DNA from 3 places in the Arthrobacter sp. TE12232 genome. Region 2 is predicted to be linked to each of the others. Evidence: predicted binding sites of a transcription regulator. Region 2 holds the regulator's gene; each other region holds the start of a gene.
The links. The regulator LexA, encoded in region 2, represses DNA repair genes until DNA is damaged. The targets are predictions, from matches to a motif close to TCGAACANNTGTTCGA.
Positions count from the first base shown of each region.

Region 1: ACVWZ7_RS11690 (shikimate dehydrogenase) is a predicted target of LexA. The motif match lies at 5,460-5,475, and genes of this name have one in related genera.
Region 3: ACVWZ7_RS20415 (DUF6504 family protein) is a predicted target of LexA. The motif match lies at 1,301-1,316, and genes of this name have one in related genera.

Region 1 covers NZ_JBSSFK010000001.1:2,630,065-2,640,233, forward strand. The annotation lists gene ACVWZ7_RS11655 (universal stress protein) at 87-581, opposite strand; gene ACVWZ7_RS11660 (hypothetical protein) at 731-913, shown strand; gene ACVWZ7_RS11665 (WD40/YVTN/BNR-like repeat-containing protein) at 1,002-2,126, shown strand; gene ACVWZ7_RS11670 (MoaD/ThiS family protein) at 2,157-2,483, shown strand; gene ACVWZ7_RS11675 (hypothetical protein) at 2,488-2,724, opposite strand; gene ACVWZ7_RS11680 (MFS transporter) at 3,011-4,324, opposite strand; gene ACVWZ7_RS11685 (IclR family transcriptional regulator) at 4,550-5,392, shown strand; gene ACVWZ7_RS11690 (shikimate dehydrogenase) at 5,577-6,458, shown strand; gene ACVWZ7_RS11695 (TIM barrel protein) at 6,458-8,452, shown strand; gene pcaH (protocatechuate 3,4-dioxygenase subunit beta) at 8,495-9,391, shown strand; gene pcaG (protocatechuate 3,4-dioxygenase subunit alpha) at 9,384-9,974, shown strand; gene ACVWZ7_RS11710 (lyase family protein) at 9,971-10,169, shown strand, end outside.
Region 2 covers NZ_JBSSFK010000001.1:961,506-971,674, reverse strand. The annotation lists gene dapF (diaminopimelate epimerase) at 1-282, shown strand, start outside; gene ACVWZ7_RS04295 (class I SAM-dependent methyltransferase) at 263-877, opposite strand; gene hflX (GTPase HflX) at 1,587-3,185, shown strand; gene ACVWZ7_RS04285 (ATP-dependent DNA helicase) at 3,178-5,325, shown strand; gene lexA (transcriptional repressor LexA) at 5,406-6,155, opposite strand; gene ACVWZ7_RS04275 (LysM peptidoglycan-binding domain-containing protein) at 6,509-6,898, shown strand; gene ACVWZ7_RS04270 (histidinol-phosphate transaminase) at 6,967-8,085, shown strand; gene hisB (imidazoleglycerol-phosphate dehydratase HisB) at 8,156-8,782, shown strand; gene hisH (imidazole glycerol phosphate synthase subunit HisH) at 8,779-9,510, shown strand; gene ACVWZ7_RS04255 (hypothetical protein) at 9,511-9,669, shown strand; gene priA (bifunctional 1-(5-phosphoribosyl)-5-((5-phosphoribosylamino)methylideneamino)imidazole-4-carboxamide isomerase/phosphoribosylanthranilate isomerase PriA) at 9,718-10,169, shown strand, end outside.
Region 3 covers NZ_JBSSFK010000001.1:4,557,460-4,567,628, forward strand. The annotation lists gene ACVWZ7_RS20410 (Vgb family protein) at 1-1,127, opposite strand, end outside; gene ACVWZ7_RS20415 (DUF6504 family protein) at 1,429-1,764, shown strand; gene ACVWZ7_RS20420 (DNA polymerase III subunit alpha) at 1,761-5,273, shown strand; gene thrS (threonine--tRNA ligase) at 5,432-7,441, shown strand; gene ACVWZ7_RS20430 (HIT family protein) at 7,461-8,081, shown strand; gene pgsA (phosphatidylinositol phosphate synthase) at 8,074-8,712, shown strand; gene pdxS (pyridoxal 5'-phosphate synthase lyase subunit PdxS) at 8,921-9,847, shown strand; gene ACVWZ7_RS20445 (M3 family metallopeptidase) at 10,082-10,169, opposite strand, start outside.

The sequences.
Region 1 (10,169 bases), 1.7 Mb from region 2:
TTGGGTAGGCGGTTCATCCGGCCTACGTATCGAGCTTACTCGGCGGTAGTGGGATAGCGCCAGCACCCCGAATAACTACTTTCGCTTTATTTTCCTGCCGCCGGAACGATCAGGATTGGATGCTCCTGATGGTGGCTCAGCCATGCCGCCACGGAGCCATTGAGCGCCGCCGAAATGCGGTGGCCGAGTCCGGGTTCCGGGGTCCCCACCACGATCATGAGCGCGTTCGTCTCGGTGGCCAGCCTGCCGATCGCCCGGGCCGGGTCGCCCGCCAGGGTGCGCAGGCACCAGTCGATGCCCAGGCCGCCGCAGCTTGCCTCAATGGTGGAGCGCAGCTCCTGGGTTGTCGCCCGGATCTCGTCGTTGTCCGTGTCCGGATGCAGCGACAGTCGGTGCGCGGACCGCTCAGGATCCCACTCCACGAGGTAGCTGGCCTCGTCCACATACGCGCAGACCAGAGGCGCGGCGAGGCGCTTGGCAAGCGCTCCCGCGGTCTGCAGCACCTCGGGATGCTGTCCCGGAAGCACGGCCACCACGACGGGCGAGGGCCCGGCGGCGGACTCGGCGGACTCGGCAGACATACTTCATTCTTGCCCGGCGGTGTCGCATTGAACAGGGACTTACTTCCCGGTCCCGCGGCCGGACCCGTTGCGGTGCCGGTCCCGGCGCATCCCTTGTACACCCCGGGGGCGGGGCCTACGGTTGAAGAACACAGGAGGAGGTGGCTGCCGTGGAGATCTATATGTGGTGGCTGGATCTGGATTTGGCGAGTAAGGAATGGCTCCGGGAAAACCTCCGGACCATCGAGCTGCCCGAGACCGTCAAGCGGGGGATCTTCGACGCCGGCGGCGCCGGATCATTGACGGACGCGGACTGGGACTTTATCGAGACGCAGTCGGAGTTCGTCGACTGACGGCGGGGCCCGGCACGCCGGCGCACCGTCCCGGGACCACGGCGGCATCGCAAGAAAACCGTTGCGGCCTTCCGGTGCGGGTGGTTGCATGGGGGGCATGGCTACTGCAGAGAGTTATATCCTGGCGATCGGCACCAAGAAGGGTCTGTGGCTGGCGACCAGCCCGGACCGGAGGGAATGGTCCCTGTCCGGGCCGCATTTTCTGATGAGTGAAGTGCCCAGCATCGGCATCGACAGCCGCGGCGGGCGGACCCGGATCCTGGTGGGGGTCCGCTCCGAGCACTGGGGTCCCACCGTCTTTCACTCGGATGACCTGGGCGGGACGTGGGAGGAGCCCGAAAACGGCGCCATCACGTTCCCCGACGGCACGGACGCCGCCTTGGAGCGAATCTGGCAGATCCACCCCGATGCCGAGTCCCGGCCCGGCGTCGTCTGGGCAGGGTGCGAGCCGATCTCCGTCTGGAAATCGACCGATGGCGGCGAGCACTTCGAGCTCAACCGCGGCCTCTGGGATCATCCGCACCGCAGCGAATGGGGTGCCGGCTATGGCGGCGCCGCGGCCCACTCGATCGTCGTTGACCCCACGGGCGAGAAAGTTCACGTCGCCATGAGCACAGGCGGGGTCTACCGCTCGCTCGACGGCGGAGCTTCCTGGGAACCCCGCAACAGGGGGATTTCCGCCTACTTCATGCCGGACCCCAACCCGGAATTCGGCCAGTGCGTCCACAAGATCGCGGCGGACGCCGCCGTCGACGGCCGCCTGTATGCGCAGAACCACCACGGCGTGTACCGCAGCGACGACGACGCCGAATCGTGGGAATCGATCGCCGAAGGGCTCCCGGCGGACTTCGGCTTTGTGATGCTGACGCACCCGCGCCGGGCCGGTACGGCCTGGGTGATCCCGCTGAAGGCCGACGGCGAGCGGATTCCGCCGGACGGCAAGCTGGCGGTGCACCGGACGGACGACGCCGGTGCCAGCTGGAAGCGGCTCGACTCCGGTCTGCCGGACCCCGAGTACAACGCCGTGCTGCGCGATGCTGCGTGCGTCGACGAGGCCGAGCCCGCCGGCGTCTACTTCGGAACGCGGGGCGGCAGCGTCTATGCCAGTGCCGACGAGGGGGAGCACTTCAGCGAAGTGGCCTCGCACCTGCCGGACGTGCTGTGCGTGCGGGCTGCCACGGTTTCCGCTGCCCTGCTCCCGATGCAGCTGTGAGCCAGTGCAGCCGTGAAGGGCTGGAAACGCATGAACGGCGTCGTGACTAACGGCGTGCCCGTGCCGGCGGATTCCGCGATCAGTGTGGTCCTGCCGAGCGTCCTCCAACCGCTGGCCGGCGGGCAGTCCATCCTGACTGCGCCCGCGGAGGAAGCGGTGACGGTGGAGTGGGTGCTCGATACGGTGACCGGGGATTATCCGGCGCTGTCGCGGCGGTTGCGGGATGAAACCGGAACCGTTCGCCGTTACGTGAATATATACGTCAACGGGAATGAGATCCGGCGGCTGCAGGGCTTGGTGACGACGGTGGCACCGGGCCAGGAAGTCCTGATCATCCAGTCCGTGGCGGGAGGCTGACGCTTCAGGCGACCCGCCAGACGGTGCATTCGTCCGCGTTGATGGCCTTCCGCATGCCGGAATGGCGGTCCATGATCCAGACGACGCCGATTCCGGGCGCCGTCTCCTGGACGCGGCCGCGGCGGATCACGACATCGTCGTAGTTCGGGCCGACGCGCAAACGGGCCTCGATCTCGTCGCCGCGGTGCAGCTGGTCGAGGGCACGGATACGGGTTACATGGGCTTTCGCTTCCTTCAACATGACGGGGCCTCCTGGACTGGAGTTGGTGCCTGCTCTTGCCGGCCCTTCCAGTGTCCTGCGCCAATGTTGCGTCCGCGTTTCAGTGCGGTAAGGGGACGGTTAGTTTTCGGCGGCGGCCCGATTTCCGGCCCCGGCTCCGGTCCGATTCTTGCTCCGATGGCCGCCTGGGCACGTTCTTTGACCGCCTGCACGCGCGACGGCGGCCCGCCCCCGAAGGGACGGGCCGCCGTCGTAGGTGCGGAACTTCCGGTTGAGCGCGGTGCCGGTCAGGAGCGCCGCGGCCGGACTACTTGACGCCGAGCTGCTTGGTGGGCACCTTGAAGGTTTCCTTGGCCGTCAGGGCCGCAATGGTGGCGATCAGGCAGATGACTGCGGTGAAGATGCTGATCTGGACCCAGCCGCCGGGCTGGATGCCGCCCATGGCCGCCACGATCGCGGGGGCGAAACCCGCCATGAGGAAGCCCAGCTGGGTGCCGATGGCGAGGCCGGAGAAGCGGACGTTGGTGCTGAACATCTCGGCGTAGAAGGAGGGCCAGACCGCGTTGGCGGCAGCGTAGCCGAAGGAGAAGAACGCGATTGCCGTAAGGAACATGAGCGGGACGTTGCCGGACTCGAGGCTCAGCAGGAAGACCGGGGTCAGGGCTGCGCTGGACAGTGCGCCGTAGATGAAGACCGGCTTCCGGCCTATCTTGTCGGCGAGCATGCCGAAGAGCGGCTGGGTGCCCAGGGCCATGAAGTTGGCGCCGACGACGAGCCAGAGCGTGGTGGTGCCGTCCACGCCGGCAACGTTCTTGGCGTAGCTGATGGCCAGGGTCCCGAAGACCGTGGACACGGCGGCGATGAAGGCGCAGGCGATGACGCGGAGGACATCGCGCCAGTGGCCCTTGAGGAGGTCGGCCACCGGGAGCTTGGAGATCTGCGCGGTCTTCCGGGCTTCCTCGAATGCCGGCGGTTCGTGCAGGGTGCGGCGGATGAAGAACGCGACCAGCACAACCACGGCGCTGAGCCAGAACGGGATGCGCCAGCCGATGCTGTACTTGATGTCATCGGGCAGCGCCAGGACGGGGATGAAGACGAGGGCAGCGAGGATCTGGCCGCCCTGGGTGCCCGTGAGCGTCCAGGAGGTGAAGAACGAGCGACGGTTGTCCGGGGCGTGCTCCAGCGTCATCGAAGACGCACCGGCCTGCTCACCGGCCGCGGAGAAGCCCTGGCAGAGACGTGCCAGCACCAGCAGGACAGGGGCCCACCAGCCCACCGTCTTGAAGTCCGGAAGGCAGCCGATGACGAAGGTGGAGGCCCCCATCAGCAGGAGCGTGAACATGAGGACCTTCCGGCGGCCGATCCTGTCGCCGAAGTGGCCCAGGACGACGGCGCCGATCGGGCGGGCAATGTAGGCGAAGCCGAAAGTGGCGAACGACATGATCGCCGCGTTGGTGTCGGCGTCGGGGAAGAAAACATGCGGGAAGATCAGTGCCGCTGCCGAACCGAAGATGAAGAAGTCGTAGTACTCGACGGCGCTGCCCAGGAAGCTGGCAAGGGCCGCCTTCTTCGGCGTCCCTCCCGTGGTGGTGCCCGTCGCGGACGGGAGAGTCTGGCTCATGGTGTTCCTTTTGTGTGACGACGTTGTCGCGGATGGATCAGGAATGTCTCGACTGCCGCTTGCTTAAGTTTGGTGCAGCCGGAGGTCCGTGGAAAGACCCGGACTAGTAGCCACATGGTGGAAGCTACTTGTGCGATGTAGCAATCATGACTGTGAGCGTAGTCACCTGTCAAGAAAAATAATCACCATCTAGAAATAGTTCTCACTATGTGGGAGCATCGTTGTATGAGTGTGAATCAAGGCACAGAAGAGTCCGCCGTCTCCGCCGCCCCGGGGGAGGCCCTTGTGAGGCCTGCCAAGGCCGCCAAGGAGGACTCGCGGACGGACATGGTGGGGAAGGCCCTGGGCCTGCTGGTTCTCCTGGGCGACGAGCCGCGCGGCGCCAGCGCCGCCGAGATCTCCCGCCGGGCCGATCTGCCGTTCAGCACCACGTACCGCCTGCTCGGCTCGCTGACGCGGGACGGCTTCGTGGACTACGAGTCCGACGGGCGCCGCTACCACCTGGGCCTGCGCGTCTTCCAGCTTGGCCAGCGGGTTTCCAATCATCACGGCTTTGCGGGCACGGCACTTCCCATCCTGCGCCGGGTGACCGAGGAAACGGGCGAGGCCACCATTCTTTCCGTGCGTGACGGCATCCACCATCTGACGGTGAATAAGGTGGATGGCCCGCGAACCTTCCGCGTCACCAGCGATCCCGGCCATCTGGGGGCGCTGCACACCACCTCGGTGGGCAAGGCGCTGGTGGCGTTCGCCGATGACGCCACCCGCGCCCAGCTTCTCGATGAACTGCCCCTCGATCCGCTGACAGAGCATTCCATTACCGATCGCGACGCGTTCCGGGCGGAGATCGAACTGGTCCGCCGCCGTGGCTACGCCACGATGGACGAGGAAAACGAGGCCGGCATGCGCGCCGTCGCGGTTCCGGTGTTCAACGCCCAAGGTCACGCGTTTGCCTCCCTCGCCACGGCCGTGCCGGTGTTCCGGCTCAGCATGGAGGACCTGGTGGCCTGTGTGCCCCTGCTCCAGTCGGCCGCAGCTGAGCTCTCGGCCCGGCTGCCCCAGCGGTGACGTGCTCCGCCCGCCGCCCGGGGGTGCCTCGGGATGGCAGGCGCCGTCGTAATAATATGTTCGTCATTCGAACAAGTGTGCAACATGTGAACAAAGTCTGTAGTGTAATCCCCATCACCCGGCCCGCCGCGGACGCCTCAAGCGCCACGGCTCGCCGAGTGCAGTTGTCAAAGGAGCTAACCGGATGAGCAATCGAGCAGAATCCTTCCTCGTGGGACTCGTGGGAGACGGTGTCATGCCGTCCCTCACGCCCTACATGCATGAACGCGAAGGTGACGTCCAGGGCCTCCGGTACCTCTACCGCCCCATCGACCTGATCGAACTTGGCCTGCCCGGTCAGGCCGTGGGGGAGCTGCTGTCCGGTGCCCGGAGCCTCGGGTTCAACGGACTGAACATCACCCACCCCTGCAAGCAGCTCGTGCTCGACTACCTTGACGAGGTCTCCGCCGACGCCCGGCGACTCGGCGCCGTCAACACCGTGGTCATCCGGGACGGCCGCTTCATCGGGCATAACACCGACTTTTCCGGCTTCGCGGCGGCCCTGGCCTCCGGCCTCCCCGGGGCCGCCCTGGACCGTGTGGTCCAGCTGGGAGCCGGCGGCGCGGGATCCGCCGTCGCCTACGCCCTGCTCACGGCGGGTGTCCGGGAACTGGACCTCGTGGACACGGATGCGGCGCGCTGCGCCGCCCGGGCTGCCGAGCTCGCCGGGTTCTTCCCGGACCGGACGGTCACGGCCCGCACGACGGCGGAGCTGCCGCAGCTCATGCCCCGGGCCGACGGCCTGGTGCACTGCACCCCGGTGGGCATGGCCGCCCATCCGGGTGTTCCGCTGGACATGTCCCTCGTGGAGTCCCGGCACTGGGTGGCCGACATCGTGTACCGGCCGATCGAAACCGAGCTCGTCCGCGCGGCCCGGGCCAAGGGCTGCGACGTCCTTGACGGCGGCCGGATGGCGGTGGGGCAGGCCGCGGACGCGTTCCGGATCTTCACCGGGCGGGAGCCCGACGCGGACCGCATGCGCTCCCACTTCCTGGAACTCGTGGCCGCGGAAGAGGTGGCAGCCTGATGCGCACCGGAATCGCGACCGTCTGCCTCTCCGGCACCCTGCGGGAAAAAATGCAGGCCTGTGCGGTTGCCGGCTTTGACGGCATTGAAATCTTCGAACAGGACCTCGTCACGTCATCGCTGAGCCCGGAGGATGTCCGGAAGCTGGCCGCCGACCTCGGACTCACGCTGGACCTCTACCAGCCGTTCCGCGACTTCGACAGCGTTCCCGAGGACTTGCTCGCCGCCAATCTGCGCCGCGCGGACGCCAAGTTCCGGCTCATGTCCCGGCTGGGCATGGACACCATGCTGCTGTGCTCCAACGTGGGCACGGCCACGATCGACGACGACGAACTCCGGGCCGCCCAGCTCTCCCGGCTCGCGGACCTCGCGGGCGAACACGGTGTCAAGGTCGCCTACGAGGCCCTGGCCTGGGGCAAATACGTCAGCGACTACGAGCACGCCCACCGGCTGGTTGACATGGTGGACCACCCCCATCTGGGCACCTGCCTGGACTCCTTCCATATCCTCTCCCGCGGCTGGGACACCGCGCCGATTGAGGCTTTCAACCCGGCGAAAATCTTCTTCGTCCAGGTGGCCGATGCCCCCAAGCTGACGATGGACGTGCTGTCCTGGAGCCGGCACTACCGGGTGTTCCCGGGCGAGGGCCAGTTCGACCTTCCCAAGTTCATGGGCCACGTGGTCCGCGCCGGCTATACCGGACCGGTATCGCTGGAAGTGTTCAACGACGTGTTCCGCCAGTCCGACGTCGAACGCACGGCTATCGATGCCATGCGGTCGCTGATCTGGCTCGAAGAGCAGAGCGCCCGATGGCTCGAGGCCAACCCGGCCGCGGCTGAAAGCGGTGCGGCCGGCACTGCGGCCCGGCGCCGTTACCCGATGGAGCTTGCCACGCTTCCCCGGGTGGCCGAGCCCGCCGGCTTCAACTTCGCCGAAGTCCGGGCCGGGGACACCGCCGGCCTGGAAACGCTGCTCAGCCAGCTGGGATTTGCGTTCAACGGGCGCCATCGCACCAAGAACGTGCAATTGTGGACCATGGGCCGCGCCCGCTTGATCATCAACGAAGAACCCGCCGCCGGTCAGCACGCGGCCGCCGCCGCTGCCATTTCCACTGCTATTTCGGCCGTGGGGTTCGACGTCGACTCTCCCGTCATCGCCGCCGCCCGCGCCCAGCAGCTCAAGGCCCCCGCGGTGCCGCGCAAGAGCCAGGCCAACGAGGAAGTCTTCCAGGGTTTCGCAGCGCCGGACTCCACCGAGATCTTCCTCTGCCAGGGCAGCCCGGACGGCGCGGCAGCCTGGGTCGGCGAATTCGGGGAGCCTCATGAACCCGGCAACGCACGGCCTCCCGTTGTTGCAGCCGGCGGAACCGCTCCCGCCGCGGGCCCCGCAGCCGGTGCCGTGATTGACCACGTGAACCTCGCCCAGCCGTGGCAGCACTTCGACGAGGCCGTGCTGTTCTACACGAGCGCCCTCGCGCTGGAACCGCAGCCGTATGCCGAGGTGGCGAGCCCCACCGGGCTGGTCCGCTCCCAGGTGATGCTCACCGAGGACCGGGGCGTCCGCCTGGTGCTGAACCTGGCACCGCTGCTGCAGCAGGAGGCCGCCGGAACAAAAGAACCCGGCGAGTCCGGGACCGGCCACCGCCGCACCTACCAGGAGCACGTGGCCTTCGCCGTGACTGACCTCGTGGCCACCGCCCGCGCCGCCCGGGACCGCGGCCTGGACTTCCTGCAGATTCCGGCGAACTACTACGAGGACCTCGACGCCCGGTTCGCCCTGGACCCGGACTTCCTGGCCACGCTCCGCGAGCTCAACCTGCTCTATGACCGTGATGCCGACGGCGAATTCCTGCATTTCTACACGGCCACCGTAGGCAGCGTGTTTTTCGAAATGGTGGAACGCCGCGGCGCCTACGACGGCTACGGCGCTCCGAACGCACCCGTGCGGCACGCCGTCCAGTACGACCACCTGCACCAGCTGACACGCAGTTCCTGATCCCCACCCGACCAACAATCACACCCAGGAAAGGAGGTTGCTGTGCCTGAAGAATTGAACCTCGAGATCTTCAACGCCGACCCGATCACCGAAGACGTGTCCGACGAAGCCATGGAGGCCGCACCAAAGACGTACGCGCCGCTCGATGCCGCCGCAGAGCCGCAGGCGGACCTCAGCGCCGAGATGAAGGCGATCGGCGAAGCGTACGCGCAGGCCCTCAAAGGCGGAGCCCCGGCCGAAACCCAGCCGCGGCTCGACTACGCGCCGTACCGCAGCAGCGTCCTGCGCCACCCCACCAAGGATCTGCACCACGCGGATCCGGAAACCATCGAACTGTACTCGCCGGCGTTCGGGCACATGGACGTGCACGCGCTGGAAGCAGACCTGACCATCGCGCACAACGGCGAGCCGCTCGGCGAACGCATCGTGGTCTCCGGCCGGGTGCTCGACGGCGACGGACGCCCCGTCGCCGGCCAGCTTGTCGAAATCTGGCAGGCGAACTCCGCCGGGCGCTACATCCACAAGCGTGACCAGCACCCTGCACCGCTGGATCCCAACTTCACCGGCGTCGGCCGCTGCATCACGGGCGCGGACGGCTCCTACAGCTTCACCACCATCAAGCCCGGCGCCTACCCGTGGAAGAACCACCTCAATGCCTGGCGGCCGGCCCACATCCACTTCTCCCTGTTCGGGCAGGAGTTCACCCAGCGGATCGTCACCCAGATGTACTTCCCCGGTGACCAACTGTTCCCGCTGGACCCGATCTACCAGTCGATCGTGGACCAGGATGCCCGCGACCGGCTCGTGGCCACCTACAACCACGAGCAGACCAAGCCTGAATGGGCTCTGGCGTACAACTGGGACATCGTCCTGACCGGGTCCAAGCGGACCTGGACCGAAAACGAGGCATTGGGCGCAGGAGGCGATGAGGATGAATAGCAACGCCGTGGGTAAACTCACCCCGACACCGGGCCAGACCGTGGGGCCGTTCTATGGCTACGCCCTGCCCTTCGCCAAGGACCGCGAGCTCCTGGCTCCCGGATCCCCGGGTTCCATCCGGCTCCAGGGCACCGTCTATGACGGCGCCGGGCACCCGATCCCGGACGCGATCCTGGAGATCTGGCAGGCCGACGCGGACGGCAGGGTCCCGCACCGCACTGGCTCCCTGGTCCGGGACGGCTACACCTTCACCGGCTTCGGCCGCAGCGCTGTCGGCAACACCGGCGCCTTCACCTTCACCACGGTGAACCCCGGCCCCACCGAGGAGGGCGCGGCGCCGTTCATCGCCGTCGCAGTCTTTGCCCGGGGCCTGATTAACCGCCTTTTCACCCGCGTCTACCTGCCGGAAGACGAGGAAGCCCTGGCCAAGGATCCGCTGCTCAGTTCGCTTGACCCGGACCGCCGCGAGACCCTGATCGCGCGCCGGGATCCCGACGGCGGCCTGACCTGGGACATCCGCCTCCAAGGCGACGGCGAGACCGTGTTCCTGGATTTCAGCGACGTCGAGGGTGCCTCGAAGTGACCTCCTTCGAGACCGGCGGCGGCGCCGGCCTGCACGGCGACTTTGGCCTGCTGAACCCCGTGTCGGCGTCGCCCCTGGTGACGGCGCTGACCGGGGACCGTGCAGTGCTCGCCGCCATCCTGGAGGTCGAGGCGGCCTGGGCGGCGGTCCTGGATGAGGCGGGCCTCGCCCCGGCCGGGTCCGCAGCGGTGGTGG
Region 2 (10,169 bases):
GAATTCGTGGTGCCCTCCGAACCACTCGTCCACGACGGCACGGGCACCATCACCATGCGGGTCCACGAGCGGGGGGTGGGGGAAACCCAGTCATGCGGCACCGGTGCCTGCGCCGCCGCCGTCGCCATCCGCCACTGGGCCGGGCAGGGCGCGCCGGACGCGTGGAACGTTCACGTTCCCGGCGGAGCGGTCGGTGTGAAATTCTTCGTCGGCCCGGAGGGACACGAACACGTCGAGCTCAGCGGCCCGGCCGTGATCGTGGCTACCGGGACGCTTTCCTGACCCGAAGGATCCGGAACGACTTCGACGTGCTCTCACGGGTCACGGTGAAGCTGGAATCGAGCTCCGCCGCGAGCCAACGTTGCAGCGAATCCGAGCCGAGATTCTTCTGGACCACGAGCCACGCCGATCCGCCCGGCGCCAGCCGCGGAATCCACAGGCGCAGGAGCGCGTGAAGTTCGTCCTTGCCGATCCGGATAGGCGGGTTGGACCAGATGGTGTCAAAACGCAGTTCGGGGTCCACCGCCTCCGGCGTGCTGGCGGTGACGTTGGTGAGTCCCAGCAGTGCGGCGTTTTCGTTGGTCAGGGTCACGCAGCGCTCGTTCACGTCCACCGCGTAGACGCGGGAGTGCGGTGCCCGCAGGGCCATGGTCAGGGCAATCGGGCCCCAGCCGCAGCCGATATCAAGCAGGTTCCCCTGCGGAGCCGGAGCCGGGACATCGGCCAGCAGCACGGCCGTTCCCTTGTCGATCCCGTCCGGGCTGAAGATCCCCGAGGACGTCTGCAGCCGGCGCGTCTCACCGGCAAGCTCCACGGTGAGCGGCTTGCGGGTGAAGGGCCCGGCGGGCTGGGCGCTGAAATAGTGTGCAGACTCCATAATGGGCCAGATTAGTTGGCGGTCCACCCGAATGGGAAACCGGACGGGACGCGGAACGGCGTCCGGGCCCGGGTACGCAACGGAACGGCCGCGGTGCCAGGAAGGAGCGGCCGCCAAGCCTTGGAACGGGGCGTGAACGGTCCCGGCGGGCCGCCCCGAACGGCGCACCCCGGGGAGCTGACCGCGTGAACCGGGCGAGCTTCGGCGTCTGCTAGGCTTAAAAGCATGATCTTGATCTCCAAGTAGCCGGCACGGGTCTCATCCCGTCCCCGCAGCGACGCAGGTAAACGCCTTCCGCTCAGTGCTCCATCGCCATGTCGAGTTATCTCGCCGGCAGGTGCACGAAACACTTGGAATCCAGCCGCTATTCTCGACAACGCCTTGACGGCGGCCCTTCTTTCCTTGACACCGTGCCTGGCCCGCTTCCGGGCCGGCCCGGCGGACGGCAATTACCTCACTGCGTTCCCCGCAGCCGGGCGCCTCGGGCGCCTCTCCCACCGAGCCGCTCTCTTCACCTAGCTGTTCTCTTTACCTAGCCCTTCTCTTTACCCAGCCAGCGCTCCGCCCGGAGCCAGCCCTGCCCCCGGCACCGTTGCCGCGGGCATTCCAGGAGGCCTGCATGACCCCTCGCCGTCAGCCCAGCGCGAATACCGCTCCACAGAGCACCAATCGGCACTATTCTGAAATAGCCGAACCCCTAAAGGAGACCATGACCAGCCAGCCCAACACCGGACCCGATTCAGCCGCCCAGGACATGAGCCCTGAGGAGATCCAGGCTGTTATCGACCGGATCCTCTCCAAGGACGCCCCTGCCCCGAACGCGGGCCGCGGCACCGGAGCCCACGACGCAGCCGGCACGAGTGCCGGCGGCCAGAAGGCGGTGTTCGGCACGGCACAGGCCATCTCGCGCCTGGACGACGTGTACACCAACTTCGACGGCGACCAGCAGGACCTCGAGGAACGCCACGCCCTGCGCCGCAAGGCGGGCCTGTCCACCGAACTCGAGGACGTCACCGAGGTCGAATACCGTCAGCTGCGCCTCGAACGCGTCGTCCTGGCCGGTCTCTGGAGCGAAGGTACCCTCGCCGACGCCGAGAACTCCCTGCGTGAACTTGCGGCCCTCGCTGAGACGGCCGGCTCCGAGGTCCTGGACGGGCTCGTCCAGCGCCGGGCCAAGCCCGACCCCGGAACCTTCCTCGGCTCCGGCAAGGCGCAGGAACTCAAAGCCATCGTGATGTCCACGGGCGCCGACACCGTAGTGGTCGACGCCGAGCTCGCCCCGTCCCAGCGGCGCGGCCTGGAGGACATCGTCAAGGTCAAAGTCATCGACCGCACCGCGCTCATCCTGGACATCTTCGCGCAGCACGCCAAGAGCCGGGAAGGCAAGGCACAGGTGGAACTGGCCCAGCTCGAATATCTGCTCCCGCGCCTGCGCGGCTGGGGCGAGTCGATGTCCCGCCAGGCCGGTGGCCAGGTGGGCGGCGCCGGCGCCGGCATGGGTTCCCGTGGTCCCGGTGAAACCAAGATCGAACTGGACCGCCGCCGGATCCGCACCCGCATGGCCAAGCTGCGGCGCGAAATCGCCGCCATGAAGCCCGCCCGGGAAACCAAGCGCGCCAACCGCCGTCGTAATGCCGTGCCGTCAGTAGCGATCGCCGGCTACACCAACGCCGGGAAGTCCTCGCTCCTGAACCGCCTGACCGACGCCGGGGTGCTGGTGGAGAACGCCCTGTTCGCCACGCTGGACCCCACCGTGCGCAAGGCAGAAACCGCCGACGGCCTCGGCTACACGCTGGCGGACACCGTGGGATTCGTCCGCTCGCTGCCCACCCAGCTCGTGGAAGCATTCCGCTCCACCCTGGAAGAGGTGGCCGACTCGGACCTCATCCTGCACGTCGTCGACGTCTCGCACCCGGACCCCGAGGGCCAGATCGCCGCAGTCCGGGCAGTCTTCAGCGAAGTCGACGCCCGCAAGGTTCCGGAAATCATCGTCCTGAACAAGGCCGACGCCGCCGACCCGTTTGTGGTCGAACGGCTCAAGCAGCGCGAACCGCGCCACGTGGTGGTCTCGGCACGCACAGGTGAAGGCATCCCGGAACTGCTCAAGGCCATCAGTGACGGCATTCCGCGCCCCGGCGTGAAGCTTGAACTGTTGATCCCGTACAACCGCGGAGATCTGCTCAACAAGCTCCACGAGACCGACGCTGAGATCCTCAGCCTCGAGCACGAGGAAACCGGCACCCGGGCCGTGGTGATGGTGCGCGAAGGACTCGCCGCTGAACTGGATCCCTTCATCAGCAATGACTGAGGCTGCGGTGACCAAGGCCAAGGCCGGATCCCCGGACGCCGGGGCCGCTGACGCGGAACCGGCCGATGGCGGGACGGGCGAGGACGCCGCGGGCGGCAACACGGCCGGCGGGACCGGCGAGGAGTTCGTGATTGAGCTGCTCGACCGTGCCGTGTCCGGCATGGGTGGCCAGAGCCGCGACGGCCAGCACGAAATGGCCCGGCAGGTGGCGCGCGCGATCGACAGCGGCGACCACCTGCTGGTCCAGGCCGGCACGGGCACCGGCAAGTCTCTGGCGTACCTGATTCCGCTGATCGCCCACTCGCTGACCAGCAACAAGCCCACCCTGGTCTCCACCGCGACCCTGGCACTGCAGACCCAGATTGTCGGCCGCGACCTGCCCCGGCTGCTCAAGACGATCACCCCGGCCCTGGAGCGGCCCGTCAAGGTTGCCCTGGTGAAGGGCCGGTCGAACTATGTGTGCCGGCACAAGATCGAGGGCGGCTTCCCGTCCGAGGAACCGTCTGAGGGACAACTGTTCTCCCTCGGCGAGGACACGTCCGTGCCGCACTTTGCCGCCGCGCTGGGCGGGCCGTCCTCCCAGCTCGGCAAGGAAGTCGTGCGCCTGCGCGAATGGGCGGAGGAGACGGTCACGGGAGACCGGGACGAACTCATGCCCGGTGTCACGGACCGGGCCTGGCGGCAGGTCTCCGTCACGTCCATGGAGTGTCTCGGCGCGCAAAAGTGCCCGCTCGCGGCCGAATGCTTCAGTGAACTGGCCCGGCAGAACGCCGCCGACGCCGACGTCGTGGTCACCAACCATGCCATGCTCGCCGTCAGCGCGTTCGAAGGCCTGGCGGTCCTGCCCGAGTACGACGTCGTGGTGGTGGACGAGGCCCACGAACTGCAGGACCGCGTCACAGGCGCAGTCTCCGGCCAGCTCTCCGTCGCGATGGTCCACGCCGCTGCCTCCGGGGCCCGGAAGCACACCGGCATCACCGTGGACGCCCTGAACAATGCCGCCTCCCACCTGGAACTCGCCATCGACGGCGTCCCCAGCGGGTTGATGCCCAACGGCCTGAACACCGAGCAGCTGGACTGCATCGACCAGTTGCGCGACGCCTGCCGCGCCGCGCTCTCCGATTCCAAGGGGGACAGCTCCACGACGGCCGACGGCGGTCGCCAGCTCGCCCGGTCCCGCCTCATGGTCATCCTGGAACTCTGCGAACGCCTCCTGGCCGCGCGGGAAAACCGCGAAGTCGTGTGGTTCTCCCGCAATAGCAGCTTCGACCCGGCGCAGGGCTACTCCCAGCCGGACGAGACCGCGCCGGCCTTGATCAATGTGGCTCCGTTGAGCGTCGCGGGGCGGTTGCGTGAAGGACTGTTCGCGGACCACACCGTCATCCTGACATCCGCCACGCTCGCCATCGGGGCGGCGTTCGAGCCGGCCGCCGGAGGCCTCGGCCTGGTCGGCAGCGGCGCCCCGAGCTGGACCGGCGTCGACGTCGGGTCCCCGTTCGACTATCCGAAGCAGGGCATCCTCTATGTCGCCCAGCACCTGCCCAAGCCCGGCCGCGGCACGTCCCCGGAGGCCCTGGACGAACTCGAGAAACTGATCCGTGCCTCCGGCGGGGGCGCCCTGTGCTTGTTTTCCTCCCGGCGGGCGGCGGAGGAGGCCGCCGAGGCGATGCGGCCACGGCTGGGCCTCAGCATCCTGTGTCAGGGGGAGTCGAGCATGACGGCGCTCGTGCGGCAGTTTGCCGACGAGCCGGACACATGTTTGTTCGGCACGATGTCCCTGTGGCAGGGTGTCGACGTTCCCGGGGTGTCCTGCCGCCTGGTGGTCATTGACAGGATTCCGTTCCCGCGGCCGGACGACCCGCTCATGACAGCACGTTCCCGTGCGGTGGCGCAGGCCGGCGGCAACGGCTTCATGTCCGTCTCGGCCACGCACGCCGCAATCCGCCTGGCGCAGGGCGCCGGCCGGCTGATCCGCTCGACCTCGGACAAGGGTGTGGTGGCGGTGCTGGATTCGAGGCTGTCCACGGAGCGCTACGGCGGGTTCCTCCGCGCCGCGCTTCCGCCGTTCTGGCCCACCACGGATCCTTCGATCGCCGTGGCCGCCTTGAAGCGCCTGGCGAAGGACTCCGGAAAGGACTAAAAGCAGGGGCCGGAGCCGCGGCTCCGGCCCCTGGAAGCCGTCCCGGGGATGGCTACCCCGGGAGGCCTGCCACGGGGTGGCTAGAGGGAGCGGAGCACCGAGACGACCTTGCCCATGATCACGGCGTGGTCGCCGAGGATGGGCTCGTACTGGGTGTTTTGCGGCAGCAGCCAGGTGTGACCGTCGCGCTGGCGGAACGTCTTGACCGTTGCTTCATCATCGAGCAGCGCGGCTACGATGTCGCCGTTCACGGCGTCACCCTGGCGGCGGACAACCACCCAGTCGCCGTCGCAGATGGCGGCATCGATCATCGAGTCGCCGGCCACCTTGAGCATAAAGAGTTCGCCGTGGCCCACCAGCTGGCGCGGCAGGGGCATGACGTCCTCCACCACCTGGTCGGCGAGGATCGGTCCGCCGGCCGCGATGCGTCCGACGAACGGCACCATTGCCGTGTCGGTGGCGCTGGCGAGTTCCGTCACGGAGAGGCCACCTACGGCCCGGAGGCCGCTGGACTTCTCGACGCCCGAAATGGCCCTCGTACCCTCGTCCAGGGTCAGCGGCATGAGCACTTCCATGGCCCTTGGACGCTTTGGGTCGCGACGCAGGTACCCGAGCTTTTCCAGTTGGGACAGCTGATGGGTCACGCTCGACAGGCTGGCGAGTCCGACGGTGTCGCCGATTTCGCGCATGGACGGCGGGTAGCCGTTGTCACTGACGGAGCGCTGGATCGTTTCCAGGATTTTCTTCTGCCGGACGGTCAGGCTCTTGGGGGCCCGTGCAGGCTGGGCGCTCCGTGAACTGGCCCGGCCGCCGGTGGCTTGTGCTGCCATGTTCGCCAACGCCTTTCCGTTCCACCCGGCCGCCGTGGCTGCTGTCACCGGGAACTTCCGGCCTGAAATGTCAGACCCTCCTGATCAACTACCGATGAACGAGTTCACAAGCTGTTGTTCTTTCCCTCAAAAGTAGGCCAGCGGCAGAGCTTTTTCAAACATTTGTTCTAGCGAGTCTCGACATCGTTCGTTACTAAGTGCTAAAACAGAACTAGCAAAGTTCGAATATGTGTTCTATTCAAGGATTTGTGAGTCGAGTGCATTTTTCGGTTCTATGTTCGAAGGTTCGGCCGGTTGGCGGCGAGTATGTGGAGAACGCCGGCGGCACCGTATGGTCCAGGAGGGCTCAGTTCATGTCAGCAGCAAGCGCGTTTCACAGCACTTTTGATCACAGCATCACGGACCGCGGGGTCACCCGGCGGCCGAAGCAGGCGCCGCTGCGGCTCACCCGGCGCGGACGGTTCGTCTTCTTCGGGATCCCGCTGATCCTGCTGGCAGCGCTCATCTTGTCGTTCAGCGGATTCCTCAACGCTCCGGCCAAGGCGGCGGATTCCGCGGACCAGCTCAATGTGACGCCCACTGTTTCCGTGACGGTCCAGCCGGGGGAGTCCCTCTGGGCCATTGCGGGGACCGTCGCGCCGGAACGCGATCCCCGGGACGTCGTGGCCGATATCGTGCAACTGAACAACCTTGACGCTGCGCGTGTAATGCCGGGCCAGCAGCTGTTCGTTCCGTCCAAGTAGGTACCGCCGGCGCCCGTCCCGGGCGTCACAGTTTCAGCGCCCGTCCCGCTTCCACTTAAACTGGTCACGTGACTGACCAGCTTGAGCGCCTCAACCGACTGCCCCTCCGAACCAATCTGCGCGGCCTGCGACCGTATGGCGCACCCCAGCTGGACGTCCCCATTCTGCTCAACGTCAACGAGAACACGCATGGTGTCCCGGCCGACGTCCGCGCCGCTATCACTGAGGCTGTCAGCGCCGCCGCAGCCGGGCTTAACCGGTATCCGGACCGGGAGTTCACCGAATTGCGGGAAGCCCTGGCCGAGTACCTTGGCCACGGTCTGGGCGCGGAGAACATCTGGGCCGCGAACGGCTCCAACGAAGTTCTTCAGCAAATCCTCCAGGCCTTTGGCGGCCCCGGCCGGACGGCCCTCGGTTTCCCTCCCACATACTCGATGTACCCGCTGCTGGCCGCCGGCACGGACACGGAGTACATCGTCGGCGCCCGCACGGCGGACTACGGGCTCAGCGCGGAATCGGCTGCCCGCCAGGTCCGGGAACTGGAGCCTAACATTGTCTTCCTGTGCTCCCCGAACAACCCCACCGGTACCGGACTGGGTCTTGATGTCGTCGAGGCCGTCTATGACGCCGGCCAGGCCAGCCAGACCATCGTGATCGTCGACGAGGCGTACCACGAGTTTGCCCACGACGGCACACCCAGCGCTCTGACCCTGCTGCCCGGCCGGGAGCGGCTCATCGTCTCGCGCACCATGAGCAAGGCCTTCGCCCTCGCCGGGGCGCGGCTCGGGTACATGGCCGCCGCTCCCGAGGTCACCGACGCCCTGCGGCTGGTCCGTCTGCCGTACCACCTGTCAGCTATCACCCAGGCCACGGCCCTGGCCGCACTGCACCACCGCGTGGCCCTCATGGCCGACGTCGAGGACATCAAGCGCCAGCGCGACCGGATCGTGTCCGAGCTGACCCGCCTGGGCCTCAAGCCGGCGGCTTCCGATTCGAACTACGTGTTCTTCGGCGGACTGGAGAGCCCGCACGACGTCTGGCAGGGCCTGCTGGACGCCGGCGTCCTCATCCGCGACGTCGGCATCCCGGGGCACCTTCGCGTGACCGCGGGCACTGAGACGGAAACCACAGCCTTCCTCGAAGCCCTTGAACGCATCCTGACCAGCCACGCAACGCCGCAGGCCTAGACTTGACGGGGAGCCAGTGCGCCCCGCCAGACTGCCCAGCACCCTGCCTTCTTCCAAAGGACACATCTACATGAGCAACACCGGAGCCACCGCCGCCGAGGGCCGGACCGCACGCATGGAACGGACCACCAGTGAGTCCTCGGTCCTGGTCGAGATCAACCTGGACGGCACCGGGGTCTCGGATATCAGCACGTCGGTCCCGTTCTACGACCACATGCTGACGGCCCTGAGCAAACACTCGCTGATTGACATGACCGTCAAGGCCACCGGCGACACCCACATCGATGTCCACCACACCGTCGAGGACGTGGCCATCACCTTTGGCGAGGTTCTGCGGACCGCATTGGGCAACAAGGCCGGAATCCGCCGCTTCGGCGAGGCGACCGTGCCCCTGGATGAGGCCCTCGCGCAGGCCGTCGTCGACGTCTCGGGCCGGCCCTACCTTGTGCACGCCGGCGAGCCGGCAGGCCAGGAATACCACCTGATCGGCGGCCACTTCACCGGCTCGCTGACCCGCCACGTGTTCGAGGCGATCACGCTCCACGCCGGGATCTGCCTTCACATGAACGTCACGGCCGGACGCGACCCCCACCACATCGTCGAGGCCCAGTTCAAGGCCTTCGCCCGGGCCCTGCGCGCAGCCGTCGAACCGGACCCCCGGGTCGAGGGCATTCCGTCCACCAAGGGCGCACTGTGACCGGCCCGGTCCTGCGCGACGGGGCCATCATCGACCCGGCCGCCGGAACCAAACCGGTGTCTCCGGAGGGAAAGCCGACCGTCACTGTGCTGGACTACGGTTCCGGCAACGTCCGCTCTGCAGTCCGTGCTCTGGAGCGCGCCGGCGCCGAGGTCATCCTCAGTTCCAAACCCGAGGACGTCCTCAACGCCGACGGCCTCGTGGTCCCCGGCGTCGGCGCCTTCGAAACCGTCATGCGCGAGCTCAAGTCCGTGGATGCCATCCGCATGATCGGCCGCCGCGTCGCCGGCGGCCGCCCCGTGCTTGCCATCTGCGTGGGGCTCCAGGTGCTGTTCGAGGCAGGCGTCGAGCACGGCACGGAAGCCGAAGGCATGGGCGAGTGGCCCGGCAAGGTCGAGTTGCTGCCCGCCGACGTCGTGCCCCACATGGGCTGGAACACCGTCTCCGTCCCGGAGGGATCCAAGTTGTTCGTCGGCGTCGAGGGTGAGCGCTTCTACTTCGTGCACTCCTACGGGGTCCAGCACTGGGACTTCGACGTCATCCAGCCCCGGATGGCGGCGCCCCTGGTGACCTGGTCCGAACACGGTGCCCCGTTCATTGCGGCCGTGGAGAACGGCCCGCTGTGCGCCACGCAGTTCCACCCGGAGAAGTCCGGCGACGCCGGCGCCCGGCTCCTGCGCAACTGGGTCGACAGCCTGCGCCCCGCGGCACCGGAACAGACCGCCTAGATGTGGTCCCTGGTCCTCATGGGCGTCGCCGGCCTGCTGGTCGGCGGCGCAATCTCCTTCCGCCAGCAGAAAAGTCCGCGGTGGGTGGAGGTCGTGTTCTACATCCTGGCCGGCATGTCGCTGCTGGCCGCCTATCTCCTGACCCTGCCGGCGTCCTGACGACCGCGCCGCGTTCCTGACCCACCATCCCGAGCTGAGGACACCACGATGACCACCGAAACCCCGCTGCCCGTACTCGAGCTTCTGCCTGCCGTCGACGTCGTCAACGGCCAGGCCGTCCGGCTCGTGCAGGGCGAAGCCGGCAGCGAGACGAGCTACGGCACCCCGCTGGAGGCCGCCCTCAACTGGCAGCAACAGGGGGCCGAGTGGGTGCATCTGGTGGACCTGGACGCCGCATTCGGGCGCGGCTCCAACGCTGAACTGCTGCGCGAGGTCGTGGGGCGGCTGGACATCAAGGTGGAACTCTCCGGCGGCCTGCGCGACGACGAATCCCTCGAAAAGGCGCTCGACCTCGGCGTGGCCCGCGTGAACCTGGGTACCGCGGCACTGGAGAACCCGGAATGGACCTCCCGGGTGATCGAGCGCTTTGGCGATAAGATCGCCGTCGGCCTCGATGTCCGCGGTACCACGCTCGCCGGCCGCGGCTGGACCAAGGAAGG
Region 3 (10,169 bases), 3.6 Mb from region 2:
CCCGCGGCCACGATGAATAGCACGATGAATAGGGCGACGGCGATAGCTGCGGCGCCGGCGATGCCAGCCGGAGTGTTCCAGGGGCTTGCCGCCCCGTCGGCGGCTCGGGTCCCGGTCGAAGCCTGCGTCTCTTGGGGCTGGGGGCTGCCGGAGGCCGGTGCGTAGCGGGACACGGAGCCGTTGTTGGCGCCGTTGCCCGGGCTCGCCACGATGATGGTCCCGTCCGGGGCTACCGCGAGGTGGCCGGGGTTGTTCTCCGTTGGGATGGAGGGGCCCGTTGCTGTGGCGCCCGGCGTTATTACGGACAGGGCGGGGCTTAGGGCGCTGGCCACGTAGAGCGTCCCGTCTTGCCCGACGGCTGCCTCCGTGGGTCCGCCCGGGACGTAGATGGTGTAGGCCACGGTGTCGGCGCCTGGTGTGATGACAGCGACGTGATTGGAACTGATGTTGGTGACATAGATTGTCCCGTCCGGTCCGGCGGCGATCCCGTGGGGGTTCTCTGTCTTTCCGGGGGTGGAGCTGACTTGGATGGTCCGTGAGACGGTGTTCGCCCCGGGCGGGATCACCGAGACCGTCCCGCCCTCTTGGTTCGTCACGAACGCGGTGCCGTCCTTCGTCACTGCCACTTCCACCGGGCCGGCGCCGACCGTGACGGTGCGGTCCACCGTCGATGCCCTGGGCGCGATGATCGATACGGTGCGTTCGGCAGGGTTCGGAACGAAGACCGTGCCGTCGGGTCCGGCGGCGATCAGGTGGTTCCCGCGCGACACCGGAATGCTCCGGGCGACAGCCGCCGCTCCGGTAGGGATGACGCCCACCACGTCCTGACCCGTGGCGCTGTCTCGTTGGGCCACGTACAGGGTGCCGTCCGGGGCCAGCGCGATCCCGGAGACATTGTTGCCCGTGCTGATGGTGCGGGCGGGTTGGGGCGCTCCCGGCGGTATCACCCGGATGCCGCCGCCCGCGCCGTAATTTCCCACGTACGCAGTGCCGTCAGGACCAACTACCACCCCGACCGGTGTTCCGCCGACGTCGAGAACCTCCGCGGGGGCCGCCGCGGCCGGTGCCGCTCCCAGAAAAAGGACTGCTCCCACCGCGGCAGCAGTCCTCAGGCTTTGATGCTTCACTTTTTCTACCCCCATAGATGTGCCGTGCACCGCGGCGCTGCAATGCCGGTTCAAGAAGCCTACTCCGCGGTACCAGTGAGCTCTGGCCGACCCAGTCCACTGTGCCATCATGCATCCGGTGCAATGCCGCAAGGAATGGGTTTTGTCGCCACTCCGACGTAGACTGGCTTTATTCGAAGATATGTTCGAATATCGTGAATGCAGTGGCGTGAATGCAGTGGCGTGAATGCAGTGGCGTGAATGCAGTGGCGTGAAAGCGGGGACTGGGCCGGCTCCAGCCCGGACTGGGTCGGGAGGCAACGTGGGCATGTTCAGCGAGTCCGTGGATGTCGCCTGCACGCCCTCCGGGCAGCCCCTGCGGCTCGACTGGGCGGGCCGGCGCTACACGGTCTGCGCGGAACCGGTCCGCTGGTATGAACGCCGCCAGTGGTGGACGGAGGAAAGCCGGGCACCCCTCGGGAGCGGTCCGGGCCTGGTGGACCACGAGATCTGGCGGGTCCAGGTGCGTGCCGACGGGGAGGACGCGGCGGAGCCCACCCTCACCCTTGACCTGAGCCGGCACGTCAGCAGCGGCCGGTGGCGGCTCGTGCGAATCCACGACGCCCTGCAGCCCCACCGGAAGCCCGAAACAGCATGAGCTTCACCCATCTGCACGTCTCCACCGCCTTCAGCGCACACTACGGCGTCTCATGGCCGGAGGAACTGGCCGCGGCCGCAGCCGCCGACGGCGCCACCGCGCTGGCCTGCACCGACCGTGACGGGCTCTACGGAACCGTCAAGCACCTGAAGGCGTGCATGGCCGCCGGGCTGGATGCGATCGTCGGGGTGGACCTCGCGGTCTTTGACGACGACGGCGACCTCCGCACCCAGCTCGGGGGACGCGTCGTCGTGCTGGCGCACGGACACAACAACGGCGCCGGTTACCGGGCGCTGTGCCGGCTGATCTCCGACGCCCATGCCCGTACCACGGGCAAGGCGCAGGGAGCGGTTCCGGTGGCCGTCACCCGGGCCGAACTGGCCTCCCGCACCCTGGACCCGGAAACCCTGCAGCCAGTCCTGACGGTGCTGATCGGTCCGGACTCCGACGTCGGCCGTGCCATGGGCGGCCGGCGGTACCTGCGGCCCCGCACCCTGTTCAAACGCTGGCTGGACGCCATGCCCCCCGGGACGCTGGCGGCGGAGGTCGTTTCCCAGCTCAGCCCGCCCGGGGAACCGCTGAGCACCGCCCACGCGGTGCGCATGCTCAAACTCGCCGCGGAACACGGGGTGCCCGCCGTGCTGAGCAACGCCGTGCGGTATGTCGCCGAGGACGGCGCGGCCACCGCCGACGTGCTGGACTCCGCCCGGACGCTCAAATCCCTGCCCGAGCTCTCCGCCGCCCCGCTGCTGCAGCCCAACGGGCAGGGCTGGCTCAAATCGGCGGCCCGGATGCTCGAACTGGCCAAGGAGATCATCCACGCCGCCGGGTACGGCACGGCGGACCTCAAACGGCTCCTCGCCCAGACCGAGGCGCTTGCGGACCGCTGCCGCATGGACCCCGTGGCCGACATGGGTTGGAAGCAGCCCGTGGTCCCGGAAGCGTCCGTGATCGGGATCGCCGGCGACGCGCTCGCAGAGCTGACCCTGCGCTGTGAGGCCGGCATCGGCCGCCGCTTCCCGGGAATCTCCGGGCAGCGGGAACAGCAGATGCGGACCCGGCTGAAACACGAGCTCCGGATCATCGACTCACTGGGCTTCGCCTCCTACTTCCTGACCGTCGCCGAAGTCTCACGGATGATCCTGGCCATGGGCGTCCGGGCGGCCGCCCGCGGTTCGGGCGCCTCCAGCCTGGTCAACTACCTGATCGACATCAGCCAGGTGAACCCGCTCCAGCACGACCTCATCTTTGAACGCTTCCTCTCCCGTGACCGCGCCACGCTGCCCGACATCGACATCGACGTCGAAAGCGCCGAACGGCACAACGTCTACCGGAAGATCTTTGAGCGCTTCGGAGCCGAACGCGTCACGCTGATGAGCATGCAAAACGGCTACCGCGCTCGCGGTGCCGTGCGGGACGCCGGCCTGGCTCTGGGCATGGACGACGGCGAGGTCGGGGAAATCGCCAAGCAGCTGTGGCGGTTCTCGGCCCGGCACTTCCGCGAAGCCCTCGTGGAGAAACCCGAACTGAAGGAATTCGCCGACCGGGTGGAGCAGCGCGGCTTCAGCGAAAACCAGCAGCTGGACCTGCTGGTGGACCTCACGGAACGGCTGGACCGGCTGCCCCGCCACATCTCCATGCACCCGTGCGGCGTCATCCTCGGCGACGCCACCCTGCTGGACCGCACCCCCGTGCAGCCCAGCGGCCTGGGCCTGCCCATGAGCCAGTTCGACAAGCACGACATGGACCCCATGGGCATGCTCAAACTCGATGTCCTGGGCGTCCGGATGCAGAGCGCCATGGCCTTCGCCGTCCGGGAGGTTATCCGGCTCCACCCCTCCAAGGCCGAGGTAGTGGCCGCCGGCGCACATCAGGCCGGTCCGGACGGGACGGGCCCGGATTACATTGCCGAGGACGGGCACATCGACCTCAACGCGGTCCCGCTCGATGACGAACCGACCTTTGAACTGATCCGCAGCACCCACACCCTGGGCTGTTTCCAGATCGAATCCCCGGGCCAGCGCGAACTGATCGGCAAGATGGCACCCCGGGAATTCAACGATCTCATCATTGACATCTCGCTGTTCCGCCCCGGCCCGATGAAATCCGACATGGTCCGGCCCTTCCTGGAGCACCGGCACGGGTTCGCCCCCGAGGTCTACCCGCACCCCGACCTCAAGCCGGTCCTCAAGGAGACCCACGGGGTCACCGTCTTCCACGAACAAATCCTCAAAACCTTCGACGTCATGACCGGATGCGGGCTGGCGCGCGCCGACGAATTCCGCCGGGCGCTGGGCAACGACGTCCTGGAGGCCAAGGTGGAGGAGTTCTTCCGGAAGGAGGCGCGGGCCCGGAACTACAGCCCGGAGGTGGTGGACAAGGTCTGGGGCACGCTGAAGGCCTTTGGCAGCTTCGGGTTCTGCAAGGCCCACGGAGCCGCCTTCGCCGTGCCCACCTACCAGTCGGCCTGGCTCAAGGCGCACCACCCGGAGGCCTTCCTGGCCGGGCTCTGGGAGCACGACCCCGGCATGTACCCCAAACGCCTGCTCGTGGCCGAGGCGCGCCGGCTGGGCATCCCCATCCTTCCCCTCGACATCAACCGGAGCCAGGCCGAGTACCGGGTGGAACGGGTGGAATCCGGGCCGGACCGGGGCAAGCTGGGCATCCGGCTGAGCCTGAACGGCATCTTCGGGCTCTCCGCCGCCGAGCTGAAGCGGATTGTGGCCGGCCAGCCCTACGATTCCCTGGCGGACCTGCGCGCCCGGTCGCGGCTGAGCAGGCCGAGTATCCAGCGCCTGGCCCAGCTGGGCGCCTTCGACACCCTGCACCGGGCGTCCGGGGGAGCGGCGAACCGCGCGGATCTGGTCCAGCACCTGCAAAAGCTCCAGGCCCGCCCGCACCGGAAGGGCGTGGAGGTCATTGAGGGCCAGCTGGCGTTGCCGCTGGGTGACGTGGAGCTGAAGAACCTCAAGGCGGTGCTGCCCGCGCCCAGCATGGTGGACAACGTGCGGGCGGAACTGGACCTCATGGCCGTGGATGTCAGCGAGCACCTCATGACCAGCCACCGTCCGCTGTTGGGCCGGCTCGGCGTCACCACCGCGGACAAGTTGCTGGGACTGCGCAACGGCACGGAGGTGCTGGTCGCCGGGGTGCGGGTGGCCACCCAGACCCCGCCCATGCGCGGCGGCCGCCGGGTGGTGTTCATCAGCGTCGACGACGGCACGGGCTGCGTGGATTCGGTCTTCTTCCACGAGGCGCAGGAACAGTCCGGGTCCTTGCTGTTCGGGACCCGTTTGCTGCTGATCCGAGGCACCACCCGCCGGACCGGGCCACGGGGGATCAGCATCAGCGCCTCCATGGCCTGGGACCTCAGCCGCCCCGAAACCCTGCCGTTTCCGGTAGCGGCGCCGGGCGCCCCCGCCTATCCCGGGCCGGAGCTGCCCGTTCCCCTGCCCGGCCCCCTGGACGGGATCAGCAGGAACCTCGCCATTACCGGGCTGGGCGGCTGACCGGCCAGCGGCGCCGCCGCAATAGCGCTGCGCCTGCGGCGCCGCCGCACCCGTGGCGCGTTGGTTGGCCTCTGGAGAAACCGATAGCATGGACGAGGCTGGCTGTGGTCCCCGTACGCCACAAGCTACGAAGCCTTAACTTTGAATAGGAGACACCCGTGTCAGATGCCCAGCAGATCACCCTTCTCGTCGACGGCGAAGAGACCAAGGTGACTACCGGGACCACCGGCGCGGAACTCTTCTTTGAGCGCCGCGATGTTGTTGTGGCCCGCGTCAACGGCGAGTTGAAGGACCTGGACCAGCCCCTTCCCGAGCACGCCACGGTCGAGGCCATCACCATTGATTCCCCGGACGGGCTCAACGTCCTGCGCCACTCCACGGCCCACGTCATGGCCCAGGCCGTGCAGCAGCTGCGCCCCGACGCGAAGCTCGGCATCGGCCCCTACATCACTGACGGCTTCTACTTCGACTTCGACGTCGCGGAACCGTTCACCCCGGAGGACCTGAAGGCCCTGGAAAAGATGATGCAGAAGATCATCAACCAGAACCAGAAGTTCGTGCGCCGCGTCGTCACCGAGGACGAGGCCCGCGAGGCGATGAAGGACGAGCCCTACAAGCTTGAGCTCCTGGGCAAGAAGAACGACGCCGCCGACGCCGGCGAGGGCGTCAACGTCGAGGTGGGCGCCGGCGACCTCACCATCTACGACAACGTGGACCGCAAGAGCGGCGACAGCATCTGGTGCGATCTGTGCCGCGGCCCGCACCTGCCGAACACCAAGCTGATCTCCAACGCCTTCGCCCTGACCCGGTCCTCGGCCGCCTACTGGCTGGGCAACCAGAACAACCAGCAGCTGCAGCGCATCTACGGCACCGCCTGGCCCACCAAGGATGCGCTCAAGGCCTACCAGGAGCGCATCGCCGAGGCCGAGCGCCGCGACCACCGCAAACTCGGCGCGGAACTGGACCTGTTCTCCTTCCCGGACGAGCTCGGCTCCGGCCTGCCGGTCTTCCACCCCAAGGGCGGCATCATCCGCAAGGCCATGGAGGACTACTCCCGGCAGCGCCACGTCGACGCCGGCTACGAGTTCGTCTACACCCCCCACATCACCAAGGGCCACCTGTACGAGGTCTCCGGCCACCTGGACTGGTACCGCGAAGGCATGTTCCCGGCCATGCACATCGACGCGGAACTGAACGAGGACGGCACGGTCCGCAAGCCGGGCCAGGACTACTACCTCAAGCCGATGAACTGCCCGATGCACAACCTGATCTTCCGGTCCCGGGGGCGCTCGTACCGCGAACTGCCGCTGCGGCTCTTCGAGTTCGGCTCGGTCTACCGTTACGAGAAGTCCGGCGTGGTCCACGGACTGACCCGCGTTCGGGGCATGACCCAGGACGACGCCCACATCTACTGCACCCGCGAGCAGATGAAGGACGAGCTCACCACCACGCTGAACTTCGTCCTCGGGCTGCTCAAGGACTACGGCCTGGATGACTTCTACCTCGAACTCTCCACCAAGAACCCGGACAAGTTTGTCGGCGACGACGCCACGTGGGAGGAAGCCACCCGCACCCTCGCCGAGGTGGCCGAAGCCTCCGGCCTGGAGCTGGTCCCGGATCCGGGCGGAGCCGCGTTCTACGGCCCCAAGATCTCGGTCCAGGCCAAGGACGCGCTCGGCCGCACCTGGCAGATGTCCACCATCCAGCTGGACTTCAACCTGCCCGAACGCTTCGAGCTCGAGTTCCAGGCCGCCGACGGCACCCGCCAGCGGCCCGTGATGATCCACCGCGCCCTGTTCGGCTCGGTGGAGCGCTTCATGGGCGTGCTGACCGAGCACTACGCCGGAGCCTTCCCGGCCTGGCTGGCTCCCGTGCAGGTGGTGGGCATCCCGGTGGCGGAGGCCTTCAACGACTACATGTTCGACGTCGTCGGTCAGCTCAAGGCAGCCGGCATCCGCGCCGAGGTGGACATTTCCTCGGACCGCTTCCCGAAGAAGATCCGCACGGCCAGCAAGGACAAGATCCCGTTCGTGCTGATCGCCGGCGGAGACGACGCCGAGGCGGGAGCGGTGTCCTTCCGCTTCCGTGACGGCAGCCAGGACAACGGCGTGCCCGTCGCCGAAGCCGTCCAGCGGATCGTCGACGCTGTCCGCAACCGGACCAGCTAGGCAGACGGAAGGGCAGCGCGTGCAGGAATCCACAGGGGCCGGGCCGGAGTATCCGGGCGACCACGCCGTGACGGACGACTTCGGCCTGGCCGGGGTCCCGGACGCTTTCCAGCGTCTGTGGACCCCGCACCGGATGGCGTACATCAAGGGGGGCCAGCACCAGTTCAAGAACGTGGACGACTGCCCGTTCTGTGTCGCGCCCGAGCGGGAGGACGAGGACTCCCTGATCGTGTACCGGGGACGGACCAGCTACGTGGTGCTGAACCTCTTCCCGTACAACCCGGGTCACCTGCTGATATGCCCGTACCGGCACATCCCCGATTACACCGATCTCACGGTCGAGGAAACGGCGGAATTCGCCGAGTTGACCCAGACGGCCATGCGGGTGTTGCGTAAGGTCGCCAACCCCACCGGCTTCAATCTGGGCATGAACCAGGGCGTCACCGGCGGGGCGGGTATCGCCGGCCACCTGCACCAGCATGTGGTGCCGCGCTGGGGCGGGGACGGGAATTTCTTCCCCATCATTGCCCAGACCAAGGCGATCACGCAGACGCTCGGCGAGGTTCGCCAGCAGGTGGCCGACGCCTGGCCGCAGGAAATGCCCGCGGAACAAGAGGCAGCCGGGGAGCAGGATGCTTAACAGGCACGCGCGCGGGTTCTTCACCGCGCTGTTTTCTCCGGTGGCCCGCTGGCTGCTGAAGATCGGCGTCTCCCCGGACGCCGTGACCGTGGTGGGCACGCTGGGTGTGGTGGTCGGCGCGCTCGTGTTCTACCCGCTCGGGCAGCTCTTCTGGGGAACCCTGTTCATCACGGCCTTCATTTTCTCCGACGTCATCGACGGCATCATGGCCCGGATGCAGCACCGCGGCGGCCGGTGGGGCAACTTCCTGGACTCCACCCTGGACCGTGTGGCCGACGGCGCCCTGTTCGCCGGCGTCGCCGTCTGGTTCTTCACGGGAGGCGCCAATCCGCCGATCGCCATTGCCGCCGTCGTCTGCCTCGTGCTGGGCATGGTGGTCTCCTACGCCCGGGCCAAGGCCGAAGCCCTGGGTTTTCACGCCAATGTCGGCATTGCCGAGCGCGCCGAGCGGCTCGTGTCCGTGCTGGTGGTCACGGGACTCACCGGCCTGGGCCTGCCCACCGCGGTGCTTTTCGTGACCCTGTGTCTCCTTGCGACGGCGAGCCTGGTCACCGTGGTCCAGCGCATCATGACCGTCCACCGCCAGTCGTTGGAGGAACCGGACGGCACTGCCTCCGAACGCGCCGCCTGAGCAGGTCATGCGGCGTCCCGGCAGACCCGCGGAATTCCCGGTCCCGCGCGCATTTGCGCTGCTGTAACCAGAATTCTGCCGCGCCCCGGCCGGGGGCTAGTATTAGCTTTACCGGCCAATGGATCCGGTAATCCGGTGTGTGCGAGGCACGTCATGAACGTGCCGTCCGCGCCCCGGCGAGGTCATCTATCTACCCATAGGGGTTTTTGTGTCTACACCTGATGTAAGCAGCGAAGCCGGCGCGTCCGCGAAGAACGTCACGGGCAGCAGCCGCGTCAAGCGCGGCATGGCGGAGATGCTCAAGGGCGGCGTCATCATGGACGTCGTCAACGCCGAGCAGGCCCGCATCGCCGAAGACGCCGGTGCCGTGGCCGTGATGGCGCTGGAACGTGTTCCGGCCGATATCCGTGCCCAGGGCGGCGTGTCCCGCATGTCCGACCCGGACATGATCGACAAGATCATTGCGGCCGTATCCGTGCCGGTCATGGCCAAGGCCCGGATCGGGCACTTCGTCGAGGCACAGGTCCTGCAGTCCCTGGGCGTGGACTACATCGACGAGTCCGAGGTCCTGACCCCGGCCGACTACACCAACCACATCGACAAGTGGAAGTTCACGGTTCCCTTCGTGTGCGGTGCGACCAACCTCGGTGAGGCGCTGCGCCGCATTAACGAGGGTGCGGCGATGATCCGCTCCAAGGGTGAAGCCGGCACCGGGGACGTCTCCAACGCCACGACGCACATGCGCCAGATCCGCGCCGAGATCCTCAAGCTCGCATCCCTGCCCGAGGACGAGCTCTACGTCGCGGCCAAGGAACTGCAGGCCCCGTACGAACTGGTCAAGGAAGTCGCCGCGACCGGCAAGCTCCCGGTGGTCCTGTTCACCGCCGGCGGCATCGCCACCCCGGCCGACGCGGCGATGATGATGCAGCTCGGCGCCGACGGCGTGTTCGTCGGCTCCGGCATCTTCAAGTCCGGCAACCCGGCCCAGCGTGCCGCCGCCGTCGTGAAGGCCACCACCTTCTACGACGACCCGGACGAGATCGCCAAGGCCTCCCGCGGCCTGGGCGAGGCCATGGTCGGCATCAACGTCGACGAGATCCCGCAGCCCCACCGCCTCGCAGAGCGCGGCTGGTAGCGTTCGACTGCTTCTCCACAGACTCGGCGCCGAGGCGCCTCGTCAATGGAGCCTCTGCAGCCTCTCTTATTAAGCCAAGAGAGTCGGGTGCGATTGTCGCCTGAGTAATAACCCCGACGCCGGCCCGTCACCTTTCCAGGTGGCGGGCCGGCGTCGTTCTTTAACCCCATCGGTTGCTCCGCAAACGCCCTTTAGCGCCTCCAAAAGGGCGCCTGTGGAGCAACCGATGAATGGTTAGTCGAGGCCGCGGCGCTTCAGCAGCGGTTCGAGGTCCGCGTCCCGGCCGCGGAAGGCACGGAATGACTCCAGCGGGTCCCGGCTG